Linked DNA regions of Niabella beijingensis. The protein of the gene in region 1 interacts with the protein of each later gene in a pairwise test. Links are inferred from orthologs where the notes say so. Each region holds a gene or a part of one and is shown in the gene's direction. Other genes may lie near its edges. The genes, in order: K7B07_RS05115 and mrdA.

What was found.
Region 2: the proteins of K7B07_RS05115 (region 1) and mrdA interact in binary tests that used the Escherichia coli proteins (3 or more experiments, as listed by UniProt). The link is inferred for Niabella beijingensis from one-to-one orthologs.

What each region holds. Positions count from the first base shown.
Region 1 is NZ_JAIQDI010000001.1:1,217,729-1,221,079, forward strand. What follows is about bases 13-3,034. They hold K7B07_RS05115 (penicillin-binding protein 1A), read left to right. Parts: upstream 13-318; coding sequence 319-2,751; downstream 2,752-3,034. Other genes in these bases: K7B07_RS05110 (phosphosulfolactate synthase), read right to left, coding at 13-113; K7B07_RS05120 (aminotransferase class I/II-fold pyridoxal phosphate-dependent enzyme), read left to right, coding at 2,895-3,034. In the rest of the region: more of K7B07_RS05110, read right to left, coding at 1-12; more of K7B07_RS05120, read left to right, coding at 3,035-3,351. UniProt on the Escherichia coli protein: Cell wall formation. Synthesis of cross-linked peptidoglycan from the lipid intermediates.
Region 2 is NZ_JAIQDI010000001.1:3,363,638-3,366,870, forward strand. The notes cover bases 101-3,004. They hold mrdA (penicillin-binding protein 2), read left to right. Parts: upstream 101-439; coding sequence 440-2,569; downstream 2,570-3,004. Other genes in these bases: K7B07_RS14125 (rod shape-determining protein MreD), read left to right, coding at 101-240; rodA (rod shape-determining protein RodA), read left to right, coding at 2,566-3,004. Outside these bases: more of K7B07_RS14125, read left to right, coding at 1-100; more of rodA, read left to right, coding at 3,005-3,233. UniProt on the Escherichia coli protein: Catalyzes cross-linking of the peptidoglycan cell wall. Responsible for the determination of the rod shape of the cell. Is probably required for lateral peptidoglycan synthesis and maintenance of the correct diameter during lateral and centripetal growth.

The sequences.
Region 1 (3,351 bases):
CTCATAAAACTCTTGGCCTCATCAATACTCAACCCCTTATCCATTACCATTGTGATGCCGTTTGTACGTGGACGTACGTACCGTTCCGGCATCTGCGTCAAATTAAACTTCATTCGGTATCTGTTATTAATCGTCGCAAAAGTAACCATTTTGCTTAAGTTTAGGTCACTCACATGAAGTTAGCTCAAGAAAAAGCATTGAGTATGAGGTACCAATTGATAAAACCGCCTTAAATTATCAGGGGTTTTTCAGTTTATAGGAAGGCATTTACTTATTTTTGGTACCAGATTTTATTATAAACTTTTTTATCATTTCTATATGAAGAAATCAGTTCGTATTTTTTGGCGAATTTTTTTCATTTTATTTGGCCTTGGCATTTTAACGGTATTGCTCGCGAACTGGGGCGTATTTGGCAAAATGCCTTCACTGGCAGAACTGGAAAACCCCACTATCACCCAGGCCTCTGAAGTACTGGCGGCAGACGGAACCCTTATGGGAAAGTATTACCTCCCCAACGGGAACAGATCCCTGGTAAAATACCGTGATATTTCCCCCAATGTGATCAATGCGTTGATCGCCACAGAAGACAAACGTTTCTATGACCACGCTGGTATTGACCTTAAAGGTACGCTGAGGGCCATCTTTTTACTGGGTAGAGAAGGCGGTGGCAGTACCATTACCCAGCAGCTGGCCCTGGCGCTGTTTAATCAGCGGGCCAGCAACAAAGCTGTTCGGGTCATCCAGAAACTGAAGGAATGGATCATTTCTGTAAAGCTGGAACGGAACTTTACCAAAGAAGAGATCGTTGCCTTATACCTGAATGCCGTACCTTTTAGTGACAACGTATATGGCATCCGCAATGCTTCCAGGACCTGGTTTCAGAAGGAACCGGATCGCCTGAGCGTGGATGAAGCTGCACTCCTGGTCGGAATGATCAATGGTCCCGGTATTTACAACCCCAGGAGAAATCCCAAACTGGCGATGGACCGGAGGAACCTGGTGATCGCCCGTATGGTGGAAAACGGGAATCTGTCCGGTGCAGAAGCCGACCGGCTGTCGGCGGCGCCTATGAAGGTGAACTACAGGAAAATGGATGAGAACACCGGTTATGCGCCTTATTTCCGGGATGTGCTGCGCGACGAACTGAAGACCGTGCTGAAAGACCTGAAAAAACCGGATGGGTCCTCCTATAGTCTTTATGAAGACGGGTTAAAGATCTATACCACCATCAACCCCCAGATGCAGCAATATGCAGAAGAAGCCGTTTACATGCAGGTACCTAATTTGCAACGGGCGCTCGTGCGCCAGTCCTTTATAAAGAGCGGCGCCGTGTGGAAAGGCCATGACAATGTACTGCTGCGCGCCATGAAGGAAAGTGATCGCTGGAGAAGTATGGCGGATGACGGTTTTTCAGACAAAGAGATCAAAGCCTCTTTCTATAAAAAAGTACCCATGCGTATCTTCGCCTGGATCCCCGGCAAGGCACGCGACACCGTAATGACACCTTACGACTCGATTAAATACCACCGCACCATGGTGCAGTCGGCATTTATGGTGATGGACCCTGTCACCGGCGAAGTAAAGGCCTGGGTGGGAGGTATTGACTTTAAGACCTATAAGTACGATCACGTAAATCTCCGAACAAAACGTCAGGTGGGTTCCACCATCAAGCCATTGCTTTACGCCCAGGCGATCGAAGAAAGAGGAATGACGCCGGAATCGATGGTGGAAGATGTGCAACAGAACTTTGGCAACGGTCAGCTGGTGCCTGCCACCGGCCGTACCTGTACCGGCAGAACCATGACGATGGCCTCCGCCCTTGCCTGGTCCCGGAACTGCGCCACCGCTTATATTATGAAACAGGTGGGACCGGCCCAGTTCTCTAACTTTTTACAGCGCATCAATATCCCTACAAAAGTAGCGCCCTTCCCGTCCATCGCCCTGGGCTCCTGTGAGCTTTCGCTTTTCGAAATGCTTTGGGGATACTCCATTTTTGGAGGACGTGGTTTTTCCACCAAACCTTATTTTATCAGCCGGATCGAAGACCGGAATGGTAACGTGATCAAACGGTTCGACTATAGTGTGAACCGGAAAGAAGCCATCAGCGAGGCCACTGCCTATACCATGAGCCGTATGATGCAGGGGATTGTGGACAAAGGCACAGCAGCAGGTCTGCGTGCCCGTCTGGGCGCTGCGGAAATGGCGGGGAAGACCGGAACCACCAACGACAACAGTGATGCCTGGTTTATGGGCTTCACTCCTCAGTTACTGGGAGGGGTTTGGGTAGGTTGTGATGACCGCTTTATCCGCAATGAAGGCAGAGGCGGGTTTGGAGGCGAAGCTGCCCGTCCCATCTGGGAAGCTTTTTTCAAAAAAGTATATGCGGATAAATCGTTAGGCATAAACAGGGATGAAAAGTTTGCAGAGCCCGCCACCATGGAAAATGAAGTGCTGAGTGCGGATCCTTCGATCTATGTTACTTCTGAAAATCCGGAGCCTACCGCTGAAGGGGAAGATGCAGGAGTAGGCACCGAGCAGGATTATATGCAAAACAATAATGAGTACATTGGTCCGGAATCCAAACCTTTGCTGGATGAGAACAAACCAATAAAAGATACGGTTAAAAAAGAACCGGCAAAGGCGCCTCAGGGAAAACCGATCGGGTCAGCAGACCAGCCGAAAAAGAAAAAAGGATTCCTGGGCGGACTCTTTAAGAAAAAGGACAAGAAAAAAAATCAGCAGGACGAATAGGATGCCCTCCTGCTTACAATAAAGCCTGTGGTTGATCTGCAGGCTTTTTTGTTGCCCTCCGGGTACGGCGGCAGGCCTGTTCCTTATAAACGGATCAAGAGTCTTATATTTGCACATTATTTTATTAAAAATCGAATCAATATATGGCAGACATTTTCGAGCGGTTATTAAACAATTACGGACCCATTGGACAACACCGGGAAAGGGCCCATGGTTATTTTGCTTTTCCAAAGCTGGAAGGGGAAATAGGAAGTGTAATGAAATTCCGGGGCAACGATGTGATCGTCTGGAGTTTGAACAATTACCTGGGGCTGGCCAATCATCCGGAAATAAGAAAAGCAGATGCAGAAGGGGCGGCTCAATACGGCCTTGCCTTACCCATGGGTGCCCGGATGATGAGCGGCAACTCCAACCTTCACGAACAGCTGGAGGCAGAACTCGCCGCTTTTGTACATAAAGAAGACACGGTGCTGTTGAACTTTGGCTACCAGGGCATGGTGAGTATCATCGATGTGCTTTGCAGCCGCCATGATGTTATTGTTTACGACGCAGAAAGTCATGCCTGTATTATCGACGGACTGCGGCTGCATCCGGGGCATC
Region 2 (3,233 bases), 2.1 Mb from region 1 along the record:
GGCTATACCTACCAGGAGCCCTCGCCCAAGGCCATGGGATGGAGTGCTTACGGGCTTTATGCGCTGTTGCTTTCCTTTGCTCATAACTTTTACCTCTTGTTCCTGGAATGGTTATCGTTCGGGTCTTTTATGAACTTTCTTGTAAAAGTGCTTTGCGCTACCGCTATCAGCATGCTGCTCATTTTTATTACTGAGCTCCTGTTCTTCCGCAAACAACGCTACCGTACGAATACAGCGTAACTGCCGTCAGATCTCAGCTATCAGAATTGAGAAGGGAGTGAAGCCTCAAGATGGATGCCCAGGGTTCAGGACAATGCTTAGCTGACTGCTGAAAGCTCATAGCTGACAGCTATTAAAAATGTTCCCCGGTCAATTTGAGGTCATTACCAGTTTTATGCTATTTTTGGTTTTTCTTTAATAAAAGTTCCCAGGTTTTACTATGTCGGTGTTCAATAAGTCAAGAAGTTATATTATACGGATCATATTCCTGTCCGTATTTATAATCATTATTGCCCAGCTGGCCAACCTGCAGCTGGTAAGCAATAAGTACCTGGAACTTGCAAAGAATAATGCGGTATTTCAAAAGATCTTATATCCCGAACGGGGAATTATTTTCGACCGGAACGGGAAGGCCGTGCTGAACAATACCATCATGTTCGACCTGATGGTAACACCGGCAGAAGTGAAGAATTTTGATACCCTGGCTTTCTGTAATCTCCTGCAGATCGATACCGCTGAGTTCCGCACCCGTATTGTAAATGCGATCATTAAAAATTCAAGAGTGCGCCCCTCCATTTTCCATTCGCTGCTGACACCGGAAATGCAGGCACGTTTTGAAGAGAACAGCTGGCGTTTTCCGGGCTTTGTATTGCAGCAGCGCCCGGTGCGTACCTATCCTTATAATGTAGGGGCTCATATCCTCGGTTATATCAGCGAGGTGGACGCAAAGGATATTGAACGTTCTGCCAGTTTTTACCGCATGGGTGATTATGTGGGCAAGAACGGACTGGAATATACTTATGAAAAAGTGCTGATGGGGCAGCGGGGGGTGCAGTACATGATCAAGGATAATAAGAACCGGCTGGTAGGGCATTATGAGAACGGTGAATTTGATACCACGGCGGTGGCCGGCCGTGGTCTGAAGACCCATCTGGACGTGGACCTGCAGGTGCTGGCAGAAAAGCTGCTCAACAACAAGGTTGGCTCTGTAGTGGCACTGGATCCAAAGACCGGCGGTATCCTGGCGATGGCCTCGGGTCCGGTATTCAACCCGAATGATCTTACCGGTCCCGATAAGAACGCCAACTATGCAAAAATGGTATTGAATGTAAGGGCTCCTTTGCTGAACCGGGGCATTAAAGGGCGCTATCCACCCGGCTCCACCTTTAAGCCGCTGGGCGGACTGGTGGCGCTGGATGAAGGGGTGATCACTCCGTCTTACGGATATGCCTGTCCGGGCCGCTATTATGGCTGCGGAGCGGGGAAACCGGCCTGTACGCATTCCGGTGGCGGACATGCTGCCAATTTAAGACTGGCTATCGCTAATTCCTGTAACTCTTATTTTGTGCAGGTGTACCGGATGGCCGTAGATAATCCCAGGATGGGCAATATGCGCAAAGGGTATGAAGGCTGGGAAACCTATATGCATAAATTCGGGTTGGGCGTGCGCCTGGGAGTGGACCTGCCCAGCGAGGACAAAGGAAATATCCCAACTGTAGCCGTCTATGATAAGGAATACCGGGGCTCCTGGAACTCCTGTACCAACCTTACCCTGGGTATCGGCCAGGACAAGATGCTGGCCACCCCGCTGCAGCTCGCAAATGCCATGTCGATCATCGCCAACAAAGGCTATTATTACATACCGCATTTTGTGGACAGTATTGACGGTGAAACAGCAGCCGATGCCCCGATCCTGGCAAAATACCGGGAAAAACATGCGGTGCTCACGCATATTTCGGATACGGCCTACAACGCTATTATCAATGGGATGAATGATGTGGTAACACGCGGAACCGCGCGGGTGGCCATGATCCCGGGCATTGATGTATGTGCAAAAACAGGTACTGCAGAAAACTATACAATACTGGACCGCAGACGGATCAAATTGAAAGACAACTCCATGTTTGTTTGTTTTGCACCCAAGGACAACCCCAAAATAGCCGTTGCTGTTGCGGTGGAAAACGCCGGATACGGCGCCACCTGGGCAGGACCGATCGCACGGATCCTGATGGAAAAATACCTGCTGGACAGCCTGACCAACAAAAGCAAGGCCGACCTGGAACGGATTTCCAATACCAACCTGATGCCTTCTTATTATGACCGGTTGCAGTATATTACCGACTCCACCCGGGCCGAGCAGTGGGCAAAGATCCGTAAGGACAGCACCCAGCTCCGCCGCTATCTGAAGGGCAGCCCGAAAGCAGCGCCTAAAAAGGACTCTGCACAGGCCCAGGGCGCCCCGAAGCCAGCACAAAAGCCGCAGCAGAAAAAGCCCGCGGCGCTCATTACATTTATAACAGAAGATAGAAAATACAGGAGACCCGTTACCGTTTTCGAAGAATTTATATGAGCCAGAAAAAAGCAGAAATATCCAAGGGGGTGGATTATATACTCGTTATCGTGTACCTCGTGTTGGTGGCTACCGGGCTGATGGCGATTTTTGGCGTTACTTATACCGAAGGAGATCCGGTATTGCAAAGCTTCCTGGGCTTTAAAACGGATTACAGCCGGCAGTTCTATTTTGCCTGCGTTTCACTGGTACTGGGACTTTTCATCCTGCTTACGGATAGTAAATTCTTTCCTGCAACTGCCAACCTGTGGTATGCAGGGGGTATCCTGTTGCTGTTGCTGGTATTCCCCTTTCATTCATCGGTAAAAGGAACGGAATCGATCATAAGACTGGGCGGGTTCCAGTTTCAGCCGGCAGAGTTCTGTAAAGTGAGCGTGGCATTGGCACTGTCCAAATACCTCTCGGATCCGGAACTTGATTTTACCAGGATCCGATCGCAGTTGATCGCCACGACCATTGTAATGGCCCCTGCGGTGCTCACTATTTTCCAGAAGGAAACCGGCCTGGCCTTGGTATTCTGTTCCTTCTTTTTTGTGATGTACCGGGAGGGCCTGCCTGCCATCATCCTCATTATCGGCTTTGCCATAGCCGCCCTGGTGGTGGCCACCCTGCTGCTGGATAAGAACCTGCTGGCGGTTATCCTTACGGTTATCGCTGCAGTAGT